3 regions of the Nonomuraea purpurea genome follow, and region 1 is predicted to be linked to each of the others. Evidence: riboswitches for the same ligand, from Rfam matches in the RefSeq annotation. Region 1 holds a riboswitch; each other region holds the start of a gene.

What was found. Region 1 has a riboswitch for thiamine pyrophosphate ahead of thiO (glycine oxidase ThiO). Riboswitches for the same ligand answer to the same signal wherever they lie in the genome.
Region 2: it holds a riboswitch for thiamine pyrophosphate, as region 1 does, so the genes downstream of both, thiC (phosphomethylpyrimidine synthase ThiC) here and thiO (glycine oxidase ThiO) in region 1, are expected to answer to the same signal.
Region 3: it holds a riboswitch for thiamine pyrophosphate, as region 1 does, so the genes downstream of both, ACFOY2_RS44645 (purine-cytosine permease family protein) here and thiO (glycine oxidase ThiO) in region 1, are expected to answer to the same signal.

What each region holds. Positions count from the first base shown of each region.
Region 1 is NZ_JBHSBI010000004.1:343,074-350,109, reverse strand. It holds gene pknB (Stk1 family PASTA domain-containing Ser/Thr kinase) at 1-866, opposite strand, end outside; gene ACFOY2_RS10495 (thiazole synthase) at 1,025-1,780, opposite strand; gene thiS (sulfur carrier protein ThiS) at 1,773-1,973, opposite strand; gene thiO (glycine oxidase ThiO) at 1,970-3,247, opposite strand; TPP riboswitch at 3,237-3,352, opposite strand; gene ACFOY2_RS10480 (NAD(P)/FAD-dependent oxidoreductase) at 3,410-4,573, shown strand; gene ACFOY2_RS10475 (Rv2175c family DNA-binding protein) at 4,604-4,978, shown strand; gene thiE (thiamine phosphate synthase) at 4,956-5,597, shown strand; gene ACFOY2_RS10465 (polyprenyl synthetase family protein) at 5,658-6,725, opposite strand; gene metF (methylenetetrahydrofolate reductase [NAD(P)H]) at 6,815-7,036, shown strand, end outside.
Region 2 is NZ_JBHSBI010000058.1:2,881-9,916, forward strand. It holds gene ACFOY2_RS53655 (cellulose binding domain-containing protein) at 1-614, opposite strand, end outside; gene ACFOY2_RS53660 (universal stress protein) at 733-1,572, opposite strand; gene ACFOY2_RS53665 (hypothetical protein) at 1,585-1,932, opposite strand; TPP riboswitch at 2,021-2,133, shown strand; gene thiC (phosphomethylpyrimidine synthase ThiC) at 2,126-3,682, shown strand; gene ACFOY2_RS53675 (glycine betaine ABC transporter substrate-binding protein) at 3,834-4,793, opposite strand; gene ACFOY2_RS53680 (ABC transporter permease) at 4,790-5,566, opposite strand; gene ACFOY2_RS53685 (ABC transporter ATP-binding protein) at 5,563-6,735, opposite strand; gene ACFOY2_RS53690 (ABC transporter permease) at 6,728-7,036, opposite strand, start outside.
Region 3 is NZ_JBHSBI010000034.1:50,551-57,586, forward strand. It holds gene ACFOY2_RS44635 (sensor histidine kinase) at 1-787, opposite strand, end outside; gene ACFOY2_RS44640 (methylated-DNA--[protein]-cysteine S-methyltransferase) at 883-1,455, shown strand; gene ACFOY2_RS44645 (purine-cytosine permease family protein) at 1,421-2,752, opposite strand; TPP riboswitch at 2,743-2,856, opposite strand; gene ACFOY2_RS44650 (hypothetical protein) at 2,936-3,463, shown strand; gene ACFOY2_RS44655 (rhodanese-like domain-containing protein) at 3,460-3,783, opposite strand; gene ACFOY2_RS44660 (winged helix-turn-helix transcriptional regulator) at 3,842-4,237, opposite strand; gene ACFOY2_RS44665 (MFS transporter) at 4,359-5,771, shown strand; gene ACFOY2_RS44670 (Fpg/Nei family DNA glycosylase) at 5,764-6,642, opposite strand; gene ACFOY2_RS44675 (TenA family protein) at 6,662-7,036, opposite strand, start outside.

The DNA of each region.
Region 1 (7,036 bases):
GTCGGCGGGTTCGTCGTCCGCGGCAACATGCGATGCGCGTCCACGGCCGCGACCAGCATCGCCGTCGCGTCGGCCGGACGGTCGTCGGGCTCGCGGGCCGTCGCGTGCGCCACCAGCGTGTCGATCAGCGGCGGCACGTCGTGGGCCACCGACGACGGGGCGGGCACGGTGTCGTGGACGTGCCGGTAGGCCACCGCCATCGGCGTCTGCCCGTCATACGGCTGCTGGCCCGTCACCAGCTCGAACAGCATGATCCCGGCCGCGTAGACGTCGCTGCGCACGTCGGCCGCCCCGAGCGTGACCTGCTCGGGCGCCATGTAGCCGATCGTGCCGATCATCACGCCGGTACGCGTCTGGTTCGTCGCCTCGATCGCCCTGGCCAGGCCGAAGTCGACGACCTTGACCCGGCCGTCGTCGGTCATCAGGACGTTCTCGGGCTTCACGTCGCGGTGCACCATCCCGGCCTGATGGGCCGCGCCCAGGGCGGCGAGCACCGGGATCATGAGCTCCAGCGCCTCGCGGGCGGGCAGCCTGCCGCGCTCGCGCAGGATGTCGCGGAGCGTCCTGCCGGGCACGTACTCCATCGACAGGTAGACCACGTCGTTGTCGGTGCCCTGGTCGAAGACGTGCACCACGTTGGGGTGAGAGAGGCTGGCGACCGACTTGGCCTCGCCGATGAACCTCCTGACGAACGCGGGGTCGTCGGCGAGGGAGCGGTGCATGACCTTCAGCGCCACCGTCCGGTCGAGCCGGATGTCCAGCGCGAGGTAGACGGTCGCCATGCCGCCCCCGGCGATACGGCTCTCGATGCGGTAGCGCCCATCGAGGAGCCGCCCGACCAAGGGGTCCGCAGTCGTCCTTTCCACCCGGCTGAGTTTACGGGCGTTTTGCCACTGGCAGGGCCCGACCGCCCGAAACCGATGCTGAGCCGTGCTTCTCGGAACGGCCCAGCTCATCGTGAAGCGGACACAGCCTCACCTGCGCCCCTGGGCTCTGGGGTCGCTCGCGCCACGAGGAGCGGGTGTCAGGGGGTCATGGGGGAGGAGGCTTCGGCGTAGCGGCGGCGGGGGATGCGGCCGGCCAGGCGCGCCAGGCGGCCCGCCGTCACGGCGCCCTTCATGGCCGTCGCCATGAGGTCGGGCCGCTGCGCCCGCGTGACCGCCGTGGCCAGCAGGACGGCGTCGCAGCCCAGCTCCATGGCCAGGGCCGCGTCACTGGCCGTGCCGATGCCCGCGTCCAGGATCACCGGGACGGAGGCCGCCTCCACGATCAGCTCGATGTTGTGCGGGTTGCGGATCCCCAGCCCCGACCCGATCGGCGCCCCCAGAGGCATCACGGCCGCGCACCCCGCCTGCTCCAGCCGCCGGGCCAGCGCCGGGTCGTCGCCGATGTAGGGCAGCACCACGAACCCGTCGGCCACCAGCCGCTCGGCCGCGTCGAAGGTCTCGATCGGGTCGGGCAGCAGGGTGCGTTCGTCGGCGATGACTTCGAGCTTGACCCAGTTCGTGCCGAGCGCCTCCCTGGCCAGCCGCGCCGTCAGCACGGCCTCGCCCGCCGTGAAGCAGCCGGCCGTGTTGGGGAGCACCTTGATGTCGCGTTCGCGCAGCACGTCGAGGACGGAACCGCGGGCGCCGGGGTCGAGCCGCCGCATGGCCACGGTGGTCATCTCGGTCCCGGACGCGACCAGCGCCTGGTCGAGCACCTCCAGCGAGGGCGCTCCTCCTGTGCCCATGATGAGCCGGGACGAGAACTTGTCACCGGCGATGATCAGATCATCCACCTTGCACCGCCGTCAGCACCTCCATGCGGTCGCTGTCGCTGAGCGCCGTCGTCTCCCACGAACTGCGCGTGACCACCTCGTCGTTCACGGCCACGGCGACCCCGGTGGAGGCCGTGGTCAATGTGCGTACGGCCTGCGCCACGGTGGTGCCGTCGGCCACCTCGTGCGCGGCCCCGTTGATCGTCACAATCATGAAATTTCCCGAAATCTCTCCGGCGAGCACAACACCGCCAACTCCCTCAACTCCGCCCTATGGCCACTATCGCGCAGGCCCTCGTGGCGTTGAGGGCCTGCGCCGTTCCCGGGGCCTCGGTCGTCTTCATGGCCTCGAAAATCTCCGGGGCCTGCGCCGTCTCCCGGGCCCCCGACGCCCATCGGGCCCGCGCGCTCCCCTGGGCCCGTGCCTTCGACCGGGCCGCCGTCGTCCCCGATGTGCTCGGCCATGAGGAGGTCCGCCGTCAGCGGGGCCAGCAGCACGCCGGCCCGGAAGTGCCCCGTGGCCAGGGTGAGGCCCGGTGTTCTGGTGGGGCCGATGAGCGGCAGGTTGTCCGGCGTCCCCGGCCGTAGCCCCGCCACGACGTCGGACAGTTCGAGCTCGGTGACCCCCGGGACCAGCTCCCTGGCGTCCCGCAGCAGCTCATACAGGCCGCCCGCCGTCACCCTGGTGTCGAACCCCAGCTCCTCCTGCGTGGCCCCCACCACGAGCTCTCCGTCGCCGCGCGGAACGAGGTAGACGGGCGTGCCGTGCACAGTGCCGCGCACGCAGCGGGACAGCAGCGGCCCAGGCGAACGCAACCGCATGATCTGCCCCTTGACCGGCCGCACAGGAACCCCGGCCAGCTCGGCGCTCGACACCCCGGCCGCCACGACCACGCGGTCGGCCGGCAGCCGCCCGCCGTCCTCCAGACGCACCCCGGCGACCCGCCCGCCGGAGCGCAGCAGTTCGCGCACGCGCGCCCGCACCACCGGCACGCCCAGCCGCTCCAGCGCCGCGAGCAGCGCCGCCGTCACGCGCCGAGGATCGACCCAGGCGTCGCCGGGAGCCAGCAACCCCCCGCGCACCGAGGGCGCCAGCATCGGCTCCAGACGGCGGCACTGGCGCCCGGTCAGCCGCTCGACCGGCAGGTCGAGCTTGTCCATGTACGTGGCCAACTCGTCCAGCACGGCCAGGTCGTCGGCCCCGAAGGCGACGTCGAGTGTCCCGTCCGTACGCAGATCGAGCTCATGGCCGCTCTCGGCGGCCAGTTCGGCGGCGAAGGCCGGCCAGCGGCTCAGCGAGGCCACCCCCAGCCGCAGCAACGGCCCCTCGGTGTAGGCGACCTCGCTCACCGGGGCCAGCATCCCGGCCGCCGCGTGAGAGGCCCCCGAGCCCGGGGCCGGATCGACGACGGTGACGGCAAGCCCCGCACGGGCCGCCCGCCAGGCGACGCAGAGCCCGACGACCCCGCCGCCCACGATCACATCCACCTGCGCTCCCTTCGCCGGCATGATCCGGATCAGGTGTCTTGCGGTCGAAGGCCCGTCAAGCCTTCCTCTCAGCCCGGTTACGGCCGGACTCCCGCGCGTCTACATCCACAGCCTACGGCCTCGGTGTCACGCCGGCGCACGAGCCCGGTTATGGTCATCATCGTGAACCATGTCGTGGTGGTAGGAGCGGGCCTGGCCGGTGTGCGCACGGTGGAGGCCCTGCGCGCACGCGGATTCGGCGGCCGGATCACCCTGATCGGCCAGGAACGCCATCGGCCCTACGACCGTCCGCCGCTGTCCAAGGCGGTGCTGCTCGGCAACGCCGACAACAGCTTCGTCGACACCGACCTGGCCGCCCTCGACGTGGACTTCTGGGCGGGCGTCAGCGCCAAGTCGCTGCGCAAGGGCGTCGTGGAGACGACCGAAGGCGAACTCGGCTACGACGGCCTGGTCATCGCCACCGGCGCCGAGCCGATCATGCTCCCCGGCGACGGCCCGCAGCACGTGCTGCGCACCCTCGACGACGCGCACGAGCTCAGGGCCATGCTCGTGCCCGGCGCCCGCGTCGCGATCATCGGCGCCGGGTGGATCGGCGCGGAGGTCGCCACCGCGGCCCGCCGCGCCGGGTGCGAGGTGACGGTGATCGAGGCCGGTTCCGCGCCGCTGGCCACCGCCGTCGGCACCGAGATCGGCGCCCGCACCGAGCGCTGGTACGACGGCATCGACCTGCGGCTCGACACCATGGTCGACTCCGTGGACGAGGGCGGCGTGCGGCTGGTGGGGGGCGAGTTCGTCGACGCTCACGTGGTCGTGACCGGCATCGGAGTACGCCCGGCGGTCGAATGGCTGGCCGGCGCCGACGTCGACCTCCACAACGGCGTCGTCACCGACGAACACCTGCGCGCCTCCCTGCCCGACACCGTCGCCGTCGGCGACTGCGCCGCGTGGTGGTCGCGCCGCTGGCAGACCCGGCTGAGGGTCGAACACTGGGACACCGCGATCAACGCCCCCGAGGTCGCCGCCGCCACCCTGATGGGCGAGGAGGCCGTCTACGACCCGGTCCCGTACTTCTGGTCGGAGCAGTTCGGGCACATGCTCCAGTACGCCGGCCACCACCCGGCGGGCGAGCGCCTCCTCTACCGAGGCGACCTCGACGGCAAGTGGTCGGCCGTCTGGCTGACAGCGGGCGACACCCTCGCCGCCGTGCTCGCCGTCGATCGGCCGCGAGACCTCGTCCAGGGGCGTAAAATCATCGACGCCGGACACCGTCTCGACACGGAACGCCTGGTAGATCCAGATGTCCCCCTACGGGATTGTGTTGTTTGAGCAAGCACGGCATGTGGTAGTTGTGGTTTCGTGACGCTTTCTGTTGCACAGATCGACCGGGAGACCGAGCGGCTCGTAGACGAGTGGCTGACTCTCCCCGAAGTGGCCACGCGCCTCGAGCTTCCGCTGGGCCGGGCCAAGCAACTCCTCAAGGACCACAAGCTTCTAGGCGTGCGCCGGGAGCGCGGCGGGCCACAGGTGCCCGCGGTGTTCCTGGACGGGAAGGACGTGATGAAGGGCCTGCCGGGCACGCTGACCGTGCTCCTCGACGCCGGCTACGACGACGTCGAGTCGCTGCGCTGGCTCTTCACCCCAGATGACTCCCTGCCCGGCTCGCCCATCGAGGCGATCAGGGCCGGCCGTCACACCGAGGTGAAGCGGCGTGCCCAAGCCCTCGCTTTCTGAGGCCCGCCTCTACCTCTGCACAGACGGCCGCCGCGACCGCGGCGATCTGGCAGAGTTCCTCGACGCGGTGCTGGCCGGCGGTGTGGACATCATCCAACTGCGGGAGAAGGGCCTGGAGGCTCGCGACGAACTCGCCCTCCTCGAAGTCTTCCGCGACGCCTGTGACCGGCACGGCAAACTCCTGGCCGTCAACGACCGGGCGGACATCGCCTACGCCGCCCGGCCCGACGTGCTCCACCTGGGGCAGGACGACCTTCCTGTGACGGTCGCGCGAGAGATACTCGGCGACGACATCGTCATCGGCAGGTCCACCCACTCCGCCGCCGAGGCTTCCGCCGCGGCCGTGGAGGAGGGCGTCGACTACTTCTGTTGCGGCCCCATCTGGCCCACGCCCACCAAGCCGGGCCGTCCCGCCCCCGGGCCGCCGCTGCTGCGGCACGCGGCGTCCCTGGCGACGTCGCGGCCGTGGTTCGGGATCGGCGGTATCGACCTGGACAACCTCGACGAGGTCATCTCGCACGGGGTGCGGCGGGTCGTGGTGGTGCGGGCTGTCACGGATGCCGAGGACCCGGGGGCGGCGGCGGCCGAATTCGCCAAGCGCCTCCAGGCGTCCGGCTGATCGAACGTCCAGCCGAACGCCCGTTCGAGGTGTTCGGCTGGACGGCGAGCGCCTCGCCGGTCAGGTCGTGCGGGACGTCGCCGCGATGGCCAGCTCCGTCAACGCCGCCCGCGCGCCGTCCGTCACCGGAGCCTCCTCCAGCGCGGCCAGCGCCTGGCCGAGGTAGTCGCCGATGAGCTCCTCGCACTCCCGCAGCGCCCCGCTGCCGTCGATGATCCGCCGCAGCGTCTCGATCCCGCGCTCATCCAGCGCCGGATCCCCGAGCAGGCGCCGAACGGTCTGCGCGTCCTCGGGGGAGGCGGCGGCCAGCGCTCGGGCCACGAGCATCGTCCGCTTGCCCTCCCGCAGATCGTCGCCCGCGGGTTTGCCCGTCTGCGCCGGGTCGCCGAACACGCCCAGGATGTCGTCCCGGAGCTGGAAGGCGATCCCCACCCGCCGCCCGTATCCGGTGCACAGCTCGTCCATCCACGGCGCGAGCTTCCCCGAGGCCAGCACCAGGCCGAGCCTGAGCGGCTGCTCCACCGAGTACTTGCCGCTCTTGAACAGCGCCACCCGCAGCGCGGATTCGAACGTGTTCTCGCCGTGCGCCTGCTCCAGCAGGTCGAGGTACTGCCCGCACATCAGTTCCGTGCGCATGTGGTCGTGGACGGCCTGGGCCGCCTCCAGCGACTCGGGCGGCAGGCCGCTGGTGCGCCACATCTCGCCCGACCAGATCAGCAGCAGGTTGCCCAGCAGGATCGCCGCGCCCTCGCCGAACTGCTCCGCCGAACCGTGCCAGGACGACTTCTCGTGCAGCGCCTGGAAACGGCGGTGCGCGGCCGGCATGCCCCTGCGCAGATCGCTCCTGTCCATCACGTCGTCGTGCACGAGCGCGCTGGCCTGCAGCAGCTCCAGCGAGGCTGCCGCGGTGAAGATCTCGGGAACGTCCGTGCCGCCCGCGCCGCGCCAGCCCCAGTAGCAGAACGCGGGCCGCAGCCGCTTGCCGCCGGACAACAGTTCGTCGGCCGCCGTGCGCAGCGGCTCTAGCTCGAGATCGCCGGAGGCGGGCAGTTGCCGGTCGACGAACTCTCCGAGCGCGCGCTCCACGTGCGTGCGCAGCGTGTTCAGACCGGCGGCGTCAGTGGTCATGTCTTGAGACTAGTGGGCGGGTGGGCGAGATCGGATCTGCGGTTCGACTGGGCGGCTCGTCGCGGCAATGAACCTGTAACCTTGCACCCATGGCGCTTGGTCGACCCTCCATCCGGCCCGATCGTGTTCCCACCGTCCGCGACATGCTCGCCTCCGGGGGCAGGTCGTTCTCCTTCGAGTTCTTCCCGCCGAAGACCGACGAAGGCGAGCGGCAGCTCTGGCGGGCGATCAGGGAGCTGGAGTCGCTGCGGCCGACGTTCGTGTCGGTGACGTACGGCGCCGGCGGCTCCACCCGCGACCGCACGGTCGAC
Region 2 (7,036 bases), on a different contig from region 1:
GTGTCGGTGGCGGTGTTGAAGCCCGTCCACTGGTCCACGACCGTGATCGGCGACTGCGGTGTGGTCGTGGCGGCGGCCCAGGCGGGGATGGCGTTGTTGAAGGTGACGGCGCGCTGGCCGCAGTCGCCGCAGTTGGACGGGTTCATAGGGATGATCTTGGCGACGAGGATCTTCATGGCGGGGTTGCTCGCCCGCATCTGGTTGACCAGCGTGGTGAACGAGCTGAGGATCGTCGCCGGCGCGATGTTGCTCCACACGTCGTTGGTGCCCAGGTGCACCAGGACGATGTCGGGCCTGGTCGCGGAGAGCCAGCCGGGCAGCAGGTTCTGGCTCGCGATGTTGGTGGCCAGGTAGCCCCCGTGGCCCTCGTTGTCCCCGTCGTGGGCGACCCCGCAGCCCTGCGTCGGGAGGGTGCCGACGAAGTCGATGTTGGTGTGTCCGCTGCTTTGGAGGCGGTTCCAGAGCAGGGCCCGCCAGCAGCCGGGGGATCCGGTGATCGAGTCGCCCAAGGGCATGATCCTGATGGGGGCGGCGCTGGCGTTCGTGGTGGTCGCGAACAACACCGCCGCGACGAGTGCCACCGTCGCCGCCAGCAGGGCGCTGATCCTGCGCATCGTTTGCTCTCCCGTCCGTCGTCTGCGCAGATCGTAAGGACGGCCTGCCGAGCGCGGGAAGCAGGTGCGCCGGGGTGGATCGATGACCTGCGCGGACGCCGGGAGCGGCGTGTAACTTTCAGAAACGCCGGATTACGGCGAGAGGGCCGGGGGCGTGGTGCAGCATGGCGTGGCTGATCGAGCCGATGAGCATCCCCGCGAGCTGCCCGTGCCCGCGCGAGCCGATCACCAGCAGGCCGGCCCGCGCCGCAGCCTCCTTCAGCACTTCGACGGGGTGCCCGTGGACGACTTCGACCACCGCGTCCACCCGGGGATGCCGCTCGCGGTAGGGGGCGAGCAACTCTTGGAGCGTCCGCAGCGTGTTCTGTTCGCGGTCGGGGTCGGCCGGCTCGAAGCCGCCGGGGTGCGGCCATGCCCAGGCGTGTACGGCACGCAGCCGGACGCCACGCAGCTCGGCTTCGGCGAAGGCGAACTCGAGCGCCCGCATGGCCCCGGGGGAGCCGTCGACTCCGATGACCACCTCCTCGCGCGGCGCCGGGAGCGGGTCGCGGACCAGGACGACGTCGGTGGTGGAGTGCGTGGCGACCCCGTACGCGACGGAGCCGACCAGCAGCCCGCGCAGGCCGCCGATCCCGTGGCTGCCCACGACCAGCAGTTCGGCCTCTTGGGCCGCCTTGATCAGGGCCGAGCGGGGGTCGCCCGGCAGCAGGACGGTCTCGATGGTGACGCCGGGCTGCTCACGGTGGGCGCGGTCCTGGGCGGCGGCGAGGACGGTGTTGGCGCCTTGGCGCATCCACTGGCCGACCTCGGCGTAGTGGCCGCCGGTCGTCTGCTCGCACACCCATTTGGGTACGGCGTGCGCCACGATCAGCGTGGTCTGGCGCAGCGCCGCTTCGTCGGCCGCCCAGGCGACGGCGTCGAGCCCGGCGCGCGAGCCGTCGACCCCCGCGATGATCAAGATCCCAGCTCCTCAGGCCAGCGCGTAGCACTCCACCTCGGCCCGGCGGAAGGAGATGCCGTGCTCGGTGGAGTTTCGTGTGCACGCACGCTGGGTCTTGCTGAGCGTCAGCGTGCCGCAGACGGAGATGCCGGAGTACGTCCGGCAGTCGAGTGAAGGGTCGGCTTTGCCGATGCGGTACGTCTCCCTGACCGTCGCGCGGCACTTGGCCTTCCCCAGGGCGGAGTAGCGGCACTGGGCGATCAGGATGTCGAACTGGTCCTGGCTGACTTCGTGCTTGTGCATCCCGTCCCCGTAGGCGGCGGTCACGCCGAACGTGGCCATCACCACGAGTCCTGCGACAGCGGTGATCCTCTTCATAGTCCCCCTGACCTGCTCCGTACCGCCAGGGGCGATCGTCAAACCTGAGCGGGGGTTTCGCGCCGGGTGCGGGGTGGGTACGATCACCGCCGTCCAACGCGGGAGCCCGGTGTGGACCGGGCTGAGAGGACGGCTGACAGCCGCCGACCGCCAGAACCTGCTCCGGGTAATGCCGGCGAAGGGAGTTTGCGCGATGACGGATGCGCGCTTTTCCAAGATCTACATCGGTGACCTGCGCGTGCCGATGCGTCAGGTGCGGCTGTCCGACGGCTCTGCGGTGACGCTGTACGACACGTCGGGCCCGTACACGGATCCCGCCGTCGAGACCGACGTCAACCAGGGCCTGCCGCGCCTGCGTGAGCAGTGGGTGGGCGACCGCCGCGCCGCGGGGCAGCCGGTCACGCAGGTCGCCTGCGCCAGGAGGGGGCTGGTCACCAAGGAGATGGAGTTCGTGGCGGTGCGCGAGGGGCTGGACGCCGAGTTCGTCCGGCAGGAGGTGGCGGCGGGCCGGGCCATCATCCCCGCGAACGTCAACCACCCCGAGTCGGAGCCGATGATCATCGGCCGCGACTTCCTCGTGAAGATCAACGCCAATATCGGCAACTCGGCCGTGACGTCCTCCATCGAGGAGGAGGTCGAGAAGATGACCTGGGCGACGCGCTGGGGCGCTGACACGATCATGGACCTGTCCACGGGCCCCGACATCCACGAGACCCGCGAGTGGATCATCCGCAACTCGCCGGTGCCGGTCGGGACCGTGCCCATCTACCAGGCGCTGGAGAAGGTCAAGGGCCGTCCGGAGTCCCTGTCGTGGGAGGTCTACCGCGACACCCTGATCGAGCAGTGCGAGCAGGGCGTCGACTACGTGACCGTGCACGCCGGGGTGCGGCTGGCGTACGTGCCGCTCACCGCCGGGCGCAAGACCGGCATCGTCTCGCGCGGGGGCTCGATCATGGCCGCCTGGTGCCTGGCGCACCACCGCGAAAGCTTCCTGTATGAGAACTTCGCCGAGATGTGCGAGATCCTGGCCCGCTACGACGTGTCGTTCTCGCTCGGCGACGGTCTGCGTCCCGGCTCGATCGCCGACGCCAACGACGAGGCCCAGTTCGCGGAGTTGCGCACGCTCGGCGAGCTGACCGCGATCGCGCGCGACCACGACGTCCAGGTGATGATCGAGGGTCCTGGCCACGTGCCCATGCACAAGATCAAGGAGAACGTCGACCTGCAGCGCGAGCTCTGCGACGACGCCCCGTTCTACACGCTGGGGCCGCTGGTCACGGACATCGCCCCCGGATACGACCACATCACCTCGGGCATCGGCGCCGCCATGATCGGCTGGTACGGCACGGCCATGCTCTGCTACGTCACCCCCAAGGAGCACCTCGGCCTGCCGAACAGGGACGACGTCAAGACCGGCGTGATCACGTACAAGATCGCGGCGCATGCGGCCGACCTGGCCAAGGGTCACCCTCGGGCGCAGGAGCGGGACGACGCGCTGTCGGAGGCCCGGTTCGAGTTCCGCTGGGAGGACCAGTTCGACCTGTCGCTCGACCCCGACACCGCCCGCGCCTTCCACGACGAGACCCTGCCGGCCGCGCCCGCCAAGACCGCCCACTTCTGCTCGATGTGCGGGCCCAAGTTCTGCTCCATGCGGATCAGCCACGACATCAGGAAGGAGGCGGTCGAGGCAGGGCTGGCGGAGAAGGCGGCCGAGTTCAGGCGGCTCGGCGGCACCGTCTACGTCGACTGACCCGGCCGTCGTTTCGAGATCTTTCGAAGTGAGCCGATCGTGTGGCGGCCGGTGACTAGTGTCGCCATCCCCTGAGCCGGGCCGCCGGCGCGTTCGGGGGCCCGGCCGGGACCCAGCTGCGGGGGCCCGGCCGGGCGTTGCCATCAGACAGTCAGCGCACGAAGCCCTGCGACCTCAGCCAGTCGCGGGCGACGAGGACCGGCATGCCGCCGTCCACGTCCACCTTGGCGTTCAGATCGCGGATCACCTCGTCGGTGAGCTTGGCGCTGATGGGCGCGAAGATCCGCGCGATCTCCGGATGCGCCTCGGCGAGCTGGCGCCGCATCGTCACCGTCGCGTTGTAGATGGGGAAGAACTGCTTGTCGTCCTCCAGGAGCACCAGGTCGAGCGCCTTGACCCGGCCGTCGGTCTTGGTCAGGAAGCCCATGGTGCACTGGCCGCCGGTGAGCGCGCTGTAGAGGACGCCGACCGCCATCCGCTTCGCATTCGCCTGGGGCACGTCGGTACCCCACTTGAGCCCGTAGCCCTTCAGCATGCCCATGAAGCCGTCGTCGCGGCCGAAGGCCTCGTGGTCGACGCAGTACGTACGCTCCGCCACCGGGATCTTCTTCATGTCCGAGAGCGTCTTCAGCCCGTACTTCTCGGCCGTGGCACGGGTCACGCCCATCGCGTAGGTGTTGTTCAGCGGCGCGGGCGGCAGCCAGGAGATGCCGTTGCGGCTCAGGTCGAGATCGCGTACGGCCTCGTACTGCTGCTTGGCGTCCGGGATCGGCTTCTCGTTGCCCAGGTAGGTGATCCAGCCGGTGCCGGTGTACTCCCACATCAGGTTGGCGTCGCCGCGGGTCATGGAGGCGCGGGCGTTCACGCTGCCCTGGACGTTCGTCTGGTCGACCACGTCGGCTCCGGCCGCTGCGAGGGCCAGTACCGCGATCTTGCCGAGCACGAGCTGCTCGGTGAACTCCTTCGAGGTCACCCGCACCTGCGTCCCCTCCAGGGAGGGCACCGGCTGAATGGAGCCCGACTCTACTGGCGGCACGAAGGACGACGCGGGCCGCAACCCGCATCCGGTCACCACCGCCACCATCAGCGACACGGCAATGAGGACTCTCAAGACAACCCCTTGGGCGCCAGGAACCGCTGCGCGAGCCCTCCCAGCCAGTCGATGAGCAAGGCCAGTACGGCGATCAGCACGCACCCGGTGACCAGCACCAGGTTGCGCTGCGTGCTCACGCCCGTGGTGATCAGGTCGCCGAGGCCGCCCGCTCCGATGAACGCCGCGATGCTGGCCGAGCCCACGTTCAGCACCAGGGTCGTCCTGATGCCCGACAGGATCACCGGCGCGGCCATCGGCAGCTCCACCTTGAACAGCACTCCGGCGGCGGACAGGCCGATGCCGCGCCCGGCGTCCACCAGCCGTGGGTCCACCTGTTGGAGCCCCACCATCGTGTTGCGCAGCGTGGGCAGCAGACTGTAGGCGAACAGGGCCGCGACCGAGGTCCAGAACCCGATCTGGAACAGCACCGCCAGCAGCACGACCAGCCCCACCGCCGGGGTGGCCTGGCCCAGGTTCACCACGGCCAGCACGAGCGGCGTCGCCCGGCGCAGGGTGCCCCTGGTCAGCATGATGCCCAGCGGCAGCGCCACCACCAGCACCAGGACGGTCGAGAAGAACACCAGCTCCACGTGCTCCCACGTGCGCCGCAGGATGAACGGCAGGTCGAGTGAGCCGCGTTCGAGGCCGTCCAGCGTGGTGTTCTGCGTGTAGACGACCATCGCGACGGCGATCGCGATGTAGGCGAGCGGAGGCAGCAGCATGCGCCAGGAGCGCCCGATGCCCGCCTCCGGCGTCGTGGCCTGCTGGGCGGCGGCGGCTTCGACGCTCATGCGAGATTCCGCCTCGTCCGGCGTTCGCGCTCCCTGGCCTTGATCGACTGGATCGCGGACTGCAGCGTGCTCAGCGACAGCGCGCCCGCGTAGGCGCGGCGCCTGCCCACCACGGGGACGTTGTCGTTGTCGGCGTTGAGCAGCGCCTCCATGGCGTCCTGCAGCGTCATTCGATGGCTGATCGTGCCGCCCACCGGGTCGCCCGCCTCCCCGACGGGGCCTTGCCGCCCTTCGAGGTCGCTCTGCGTCACCCACCGCAGCGGTCTGCGCATGCCGTCCAGGACGAGCGCGTAGCCTCGGCCGTCCCGCTCGATCTCCTTCAGCACCCCCGGCGCGTCGGCGTCCTCGGTGGTGTACGGCACCTGGTCCAGGTCGATGTCGCCGACCTTGGTCAGGCGCAGCAGGCGCATCGAGGAGCCGCCGCCCAGGAACTGCTCGACGTAGTCGTCGGCGGGGTTGGTGAGGATCTCGGCCGGGGTGGCGTACTGCACGATGTGCCCGGGACGCTGCATGACCGCGATGTGGTCGCCCAGCTTGAGCGCCTCGTCCACGTCGTGGGTGACGAAGACGATGGTCTTGGCCAGGTCGTCCTGGAGCCCGAGGAGTTCGTCCTGCAGGCGTTCGCGGGTGATGGGGTCGAGCGCGCCGAACGGCTCGTCCATGAGCAGCACCGGCGGGTCGGCGGCCAGCGCCCTGGCCACGCCGACGCGCTGCTGCTGTCCGCCGGAGAGCTTCCTGGGGTAGCTGTCGCGGAACGTGGCCGGCTCCAGGCCCACCAGCGTGAGCAGTTCGTCCACGCGGTCGGAGATCCGCTGTTTGTCCCAGCCGAGCAGCTTGGGCACCTGGGCGATGTTCGCGGCCACGGTCATGTGGGGGAACAGGCCCGCCTGCTGGATCACGTACCCGATGTGCCGCCTCAGGCGGTCGGGGTCGATGTCGCGGGAGTTCTCCCCGCCGATCATGATGTCGCCCGAGGTGGGCTCGATCAGCCGGTTGATCATGCGCATGGTGGTCGTCTTGCCGCACCCGGACGGGCCGAGCAGCACGACGATCTCACCGGCCGCGATGTTCAGGTCCAGCTCCCGCACGGCCGGCGCGCCCGTTCCCGGGAACGCCTTGGTCACCTTGCGCAGCTCGATCGGCACCCCGTGCTGGGGTTCTTCAGCCACGTACGCCTCCTGGAATCGTGAGCCGCCCGAGCAGCACGAAGAAACCGTCGAAGATCAGGGCCAGGATCGCGATCCCGAGTGTCCCTGTCAGTGTCGCGTTGACCGCGTTCGCGCCGCCCAGCCTGGCCAGTCCCGAGAAGATCTGCTCGCCCAGCCCGGGACCGGAGACGTAGGCGGCCACGGCTCCGATGCCCATGGCGAGCTGTGTGGCCACGCGGATCCCCGTGAGGATCACCGGCCAGGCCAGCGGCAGTTCGATCCTGGTCAGCGACCTGGTCCGGCCCATGCCGATCCCTTTGGC
Region 3 (7,036 bases), on a different contig from region 1:
GCCCCGGCGTGCGCCGGGCGAACAGCGCGTAGAGCGCGCCGTAAGGCCGCCCGCCGACGGCGGCCAGTCCCAGCGCGATCGTGTGCAATCCGCTCAGCTGAGCCCACACCAGGTCGTCCAGCCCCTCCGACTGCAGCAGGACGGTCTTGCCGGTGCGTAAAAGTTTGTCAACGAGACTCGTGCGCAGGTCGGTGGTCGTCCCCCTGAGCGATTCCGGCAACTGGTACGTGCTGACCAGCCGCAGCCGTTCCCTCTCGATCAGCACGAACCCGCCCGCGTCGGCCCCGGTGAGCTCCGTGAGGTTGGCCGAGATCCGGTCCAGTACGGCCGGCAGCTCCAGCTCGGAGTTGATGTCGCCGACCACGTCGGTCAGCTGCCGCACCAGCCTGTCGCGGCGCGCCATGCGATGCTTGGCGGCCTGGTCGACGCCCGCCAGGTGGTACACGCAGACGTATCCGGCCACGGCGCTGCCCAGGCGTAACGCGCTGATGTCGACCCGCACGTCGAGCACGCTGTCGTCCTTGCGCAGGCGCTTGGTGCGCAGCGAGACCTGGCCTCCGGTGCGCACGCGTTCGAGCACGGCGTTGTGCTCGGCGGTCAGCTCCTCCGGCACGATCGGCGCCCGGCGCCCGCGCACCTCCTCCGCCGTCCATCCGAAGAGCCGCTCGGCGGCGTCGTTCCAGATCAGGACGCTCTGGTCCCTGTCGAGCGCCACGACGGCGTTGGGTGAGCTGGCGAGCACCGCACGAGCGATCTCATCGTCACTACCGGCCCATTCGTCCCCCACTACTCCATAGTGCACGTGGCACGGTGAGTGCGTCGGGCGATCCGTCCGATACGCTGCGGTCACGGTGATTCCCGGCGGCTGAGAGGGGGAGGGGTATGTCGAGCGGCGATCTCGATGCCCTGTTGCGCGCGACCTCCAGCACGTATCGGAGTGAGGCGCCACCGGAGGTGGCGTTCGGCACCTACGACGGGGCCGTGGGCCAGCTGGTGCTGGCCGTGACGGGCAAGGGCATCGCAGCCTGCAGCTTCGAGCCGGAAAACACCGTGTACGAGCTGGTCAGCAGGCATGTGGGCACGTTCATCGGGCCCGACGCGCGCCGCCTCGACCCGGTCCGCAGAGAGCTGGACGCCTACTTCTCCGGCCGCCTGCGGGCGTTCGCGACGCGGGTGGACCTGACGCTGGCCACGTCGTTCGCGCGTACGGTGCTGCAGAAGACGATGGCGGTCCCCTACGGCACGACCACGACGTTCGAGCGCATCGGCGAGAGCATCGGCAGGCCGCGCGCGCTGCGGGCGATCGGCAACGCGCTGGCCTCCAACCCCGTCTGCGTGATCGTGCCCTGCCACCGGGTGGTGCGCGAGGACGGCGCGCTCGGCGACTACGCCGGCGGCGCGGCGGCCAAGCAGCACCTGCTCAACGTCGAGAGCCGCGCCTCGGCCACGCGATGAGCAGCGTGACCAGCGCGGCCACCAGCGCCCCGCCGAGCGCGCCGTTCATCCACATCTGCCGGGTGAACCCGATGGCCGCACGCGCCGAGGCCCACAAGCCGTCCCAGGCCGCGACCGTGGGGGTCGAGGTCGTCAGCCAGTACGCGACGAAGCCGAACGCCCACGGCACCAGCATCGACCAGCGCGAAGGGGCGTTCTCCTCGGTGTTCCAGCGGCGGGAGCCGCCGAGCACGAAGTAGTCGACGGCCAGCACGGCGAACATCGGCACGAACACCGCCCCGATCACGCCGAGGAAGGCGCCGTAGGAGGTGACGTCCACGACCAGGGCGATCGCGATGGTGAGCACGCCGATGGCGACGGAGAAGAGCCGCCGGTCCACGCGCGGCATCAGGTTCTGCAGCGAGACCGTGGTCGAGTAGACGTTCGCGAACGACTGGTCGGTCTCGCGCAGCACCAGGATGCCGAAGAACAGCGCGCCCACCGGCGCGGCCACGAACGGGGTGAACACCGCCATGGAGTCGGCCCCCACCGTGGCGGCCCCGGCGATCGCCACCGCGTACACGCCGAGCCCCAGGCAGGCCACCTGCGCCAGCGTGTAACCGCCGACCACACCGGTGAACGCGGCCCTGCTCGACCTGGAGTGCCGGGCGAAGTCGGCGGCCATCGGCACCCACGACACCGACAGCGCGATCACGTAATCGACGGCCGGGGCGAACGCCGTCCACGAACCGCCGTCGTACGCGGGGGCCTCGGACAGGAAGAACCAGGTGAACCAGAGCATCGACACGATCACGCCGACGGTCACGTAGCGCCGCAGCAGCCGTACGGAACCGAGGGGCCAGATCGTCAGGACGGTCGTCAGCACCCCCGCCGCGATCACCCACACCTGGTACGGCACCTCGCCGAAGATCGCGGAGGCGGCCTTGGCGATCACCCACAGCTCGAACGCGCCCCAGCCGAGCATCTGCACGATGTTCAGCACGGTCGGCACATAGGAGATCCTGGCCCCGAACAGCCCGCGCAGCAGCACCATCGCCGGCTTGCCCGTCCGCGTGCCCGGAATGGCCGACAGGCCCACCATGGCGGTGCCGACCAGGCTGCCGACCACGGCCGCCACGAGCGCGGCGGCCAGGCTGAGCGGGGCGTTTCCGAGCGGGTCGAGCAGGAACAGCGCTCCCGAGAAACCCAGGAGGCTGACGCCGAGGTTCGCCCAGAGAGCGCCCTGGTCCAGCACGCCCAGCGTCTTCGGCGGCCTGCCTTCGAGAGTCAGCGGAACTTCGTCGACGACATGCGCCATCGCACACTCCCTACGCCGGCATTACCCGGACAGGTTCAGGCGGTCGGCGACGGCTCTCGGTCGCCCTCTCAGCCCGGTGGCCCCGAGCTCCCGCGTTTGACAGATTATGGCAAAGCCGGGATCTACCCAGCTCGCGCCCCCATGATGCCTTAAAGGCCCGCCCGATTGCCAGAGAGGGTCCGCATGCGCTTCTCCTTCCGCCTACGCGGGATCGACGGGACGGTCGCCGTGGACGTCGTCCCCAACGACGCCCCCGAAGCTCTCCGCTGCCGCTTCCCCGAAGCTGCCCGGGGCCTTCCCGCCTGCACGGCCGTCATCGACCACCCGGGTCGGGGATACACGGCGGCCATGGGGTGGGTGCAACTGGTGCGCAGCTCCGATGGTTCGGACGGCTTCGACCCCGACCCGCTCGGCTTCTACGGCGATCTGAACGTGCCCTACGCCTTCTTCGGCATCCGGCCGACGCTCTTCGACGCCCCCTCACGCGACTCGCGGGCCGACATGACCTGGCTGGCCCACAGCTTCCTGTGCTTCTCCCCGACCATGGTGACCCGGGAGGTTCGCGCGGTGCTCGGCTTCTCCTGGGGGTTCGACATCCGGTCGGGGGAGGTCGTCCTCCGGCCCGTGCTGCGGCTGCCAGCCGAGAGCTGGGACGCCCATGGGCCCCGGCTGGCCGCCGCCTACCCCGGGTGGAGTTTCCGCGAGGATTAGGCGACGAAGGGCGGTTGGCCGGTTTCGCTGACCATCGGGCGGCTCGCGGCCTCCCAGGAGTGCATGCCGCCCCCCACGTTGACGGCGTCGCGTCCGAGCTGGTTGAGCCAGGCCGCCACCTGCAGCGAACGCCCGCCCACCCGGCAGACGACGTAGACGGTCGTGTCGCCCGGCACCTCCTCGACCCGCCCCTGGATCTGCGTCATCGGGATGTGGACGGCCTCAGGGGCGTGGCCGGCGCGCCATTCGTCCTGCTCCCTCACGTCGAGCAGGTAGGCGTCTGCGGGAACGGCGCCGGCGTCGATCTCAGGAACAGTCATGAACCCTCCTTCGTCGGGCCCATGTTTCCTTGCTTATTGATGTCCTCGGCAAGCTCGGTCATGCCTCCATCATCTCGCGTCGCTGGTCGTAGGCGGCACGCGCCGTGGCGATCTCCTCCTGGTGCTGTTCGGTCCAGGTGACCAGGGTCTTGATGGTTTGGTGCAGCGTACGGCCGAGCGGCGTCAGCGCGTAGTCGACCCTGGGCGGCACCACAGGGTAGACGGTACGGCTGACCAGGCCGTCCCGTTCGAGGTGGCGCAGGGTCACGCTCAGCATGCGCTGGCTGACGCCGTCGATCTCGCGGCGCAGCTCGGTGAAGCGCAGGCTCTGGCAGTCGAGCAGGGCGATGACGAGGAGCGACCATTTGTCCGCGATGCGGTCGAGGATCTGGCGGACCTCGCAGTCCTCGCGGGTGTCCCACTGTCGTACGTCGTAATCGTCGTCGTCTTCCACGGTGCCTTCGCAGTAACCGAGTGACCTAAAAGTGCCGTCTTCCATGACATTTCATGCTGGCCCATGATTTGGACGGTTACAAGAGAGAACCGAGATGCCGAGAAGTAACCGGGGGTTTGTCATGTCTGTTGTGCCCGCCCGCTCATGGGGCGTGCTGGCGGTCCTGTGCGGGGCCATCTTCCTGGAGGGCATCGACGTGGCCATGCTGAACGTCGCCCTCCCCTCGATCCGGGCCGACCTGGGCCTGTCGACGGGAATGCTGAGCGGGGTCGTCAGCGCGTACGTGCTGGGCTACGGCGGCTTCATGCTGCTCGGCGGCCGGGTCGCCGACCTGCTGGGCCGGCGACGGGTGTTCCTGTTCTTCCTGGGGGTGTTCCTGCTCTTCTCGGGGCTCGGCGGCTTCGCGGAAGAGGGCTGGGTGCTGCTGGTGGCCAGGTTCGTGACGGGGGTGGCCGCCGCGTTCATGACGCCCGCGGGCCTGTCCCTGATCACCACGACGTTCCCCGAGGGCAGGCAGCGCAACCAGGCGCTGCTCATCTACGCGGGGACGGCCGCGGGCGGATTCGCGCTGGGGCTGGTGATCGGCGGGCTGCTGACGGCGTTCGGCTGGCGCTGGGTCTTCTTCGCCCCCGTCCTGTTCTCGGCGGCGCTCCTGATCGCCGCGATCCCCCTGCTCAAGGAGACCGGACGGCCGTCCTCGGCGCGCGGGTTCGACCTGGCGGGCGCGCTGAGCGTCACGGGCGCGATGATGCTGCTCGTCTATGGGGTCGTACGCCTGGAGCACCCGGAGAACGGCTGGCCGCTGACCGTCGCGGTCTTCGCGGGCGGGTTCGCCCTGCTGGCGGCCTTCGTCGCGATCGAGCGCCGCTCGGCCAGCCCGCTGGTCCGCCTGGGCATCCTGCGATCGGGCCCGCTCGTCCGGGCGAACATCATGGCCGCCCTGCTCACGGCCTCGTTCTTCGGCTTCCAGTTCCTGGTCACCCTGTACCTGCAGGAGCTGCGCGGCTGGTCCACCATCCAGACGGGCCTGGCCCTGCTGGCCGCCGCCGCCGACGTGATCCTCGCCCCCATACTGACGCCGTGGCTGGTCAACCGGTTCGGCAACGCCAAGGTCGTCCTCGCAGGGCTGCTCTCGGGCCTGCTGGCCTACGCCCTGTTCATCGGGGTGGGCCTGGACTGGACGTACGCGGCCATGCTGCCGTCGATGCTGCTGATCGGCGTGATGTTCGCCCTGGTGTACGGCCCGGTCACGATCGTGGCCACGGACGGCATCGCCGAGCACGAGCAGGGCCTGGCGGGCGGCCTGATCAACACCTCGTTCCAGTTCGGCGCGGCCCTTGGCCTGTCGGTCGTCACGGCGGTCAACGTGGCCGCGCTGGGGGCGGCGACAGGGCAGGAGGCAGGGCTGGCCGCGCTGCGTACGGCCCTGATCGTCCCGCTGACGGCCACGCTGCTCGGGGCGATCGTCGCCGCCGTCGGCCTGCTCGCCCGCACGCGGACCGCGGACCGCGTTCCCGTCAACGCGGCTACTTGAGCAGCCGGGAGAGCCTGCGGTCGGCGAGGGGCTTGCCGCCGGTCTGACAGGTGGGGCAGTACTGCAACGACGAGTCGGCGAACGACACCTCGCGGATGGTGTCGCCGCACACGTCGCAGGGCTGCCCCGCCCTGTTGTGGACCCGCAGCCCGGACTTCTTCTCCGCCTTGAGGTCCTTGGCCGCCAGCCCCTGGGCCCGCTCCACGGCGTCGGCCAGCGTGGTGACGATGGCCTCGTGCAGGTCGGCGATCTGCTCGTCCGTCAGGGTCGCGGCGATCTTGAACGGGGACATCCTGGCCGCGTGCAGCACCTCGTCGGAGTAGGCGTTGCCGATGCCGGCGATGATCTTCTGGTCGCGCAGCAGGCCCTTGATCTGGGTACGGTTGCCGCCGACGATGCGCTTGAGCGCCTCGACGGTGAAGGATTCGTCGAGGGGGTCGGGGCCGAGGGCGGCGACGCCGGGGACATCGTCCGGATTTTTCGTGACATAGACGGCGAGGCGCTTCTGCGTCCCCGCCTCGGTCAGCTCGAACCCCGGCGCCAGGCCCTCGTCGTCGGGCGCCATCCTGACCCGCACCGCGAGCGGGCCCTTGCCGGGACGGACGGGCTTGGCATTCGAGAGGTCCTCACGCCAGCGCAGCCACCCCGCCCTGGCCAGGTGGATGACCAGGTGGAGACCGTCACAGTCGAGATCGAGGAACTTGCCGTGCCTCGAAACACCGGTGACGGTCAGCCCGCCGAGCGCCGTGACCGGCGGATCGAAGGTCTTGAGCGCCTGGATGGCGACCACGTCGACCCCCAGGATCGTGCGCCCCACCGCCCGCTCACGCAGAAAGTGGGTGAGAGACTCCACCTCGGGAAGTTCCGGCATCTCACCAGGGTACGCGGCGCTACGGCACGTCCCAGAACGCCAGCTCGTGGGCCATCCCCTCGGTGAACAGCGCCTGCGCCCGTTCGGGATCGGGGTCGGCCTCGTCGATCATCTGCCCGATCCGCGCGGTGAGCGCCGCGAAGCCCGGGTCCGCGTAGGTGTCCACCCAGGCGCGGTAGCGCGGCTCAACAGGCGGATTCTCCGCCAATATCCGCCCAAGGGTCGAATATCCCCACATGCACGGATACAGCGCCGCCAGCCCCTCCCCGTACGACGCCGCCGACTCCAGCAGGAACGCCGTGTACGCTGCACACGCCGGCCCCTTCACCGCCCCCTCCAGATCGGCGCCGAACTCCGCCGGCATCGTCCTGTGCAGACTCAGCTCGTCGTGGAA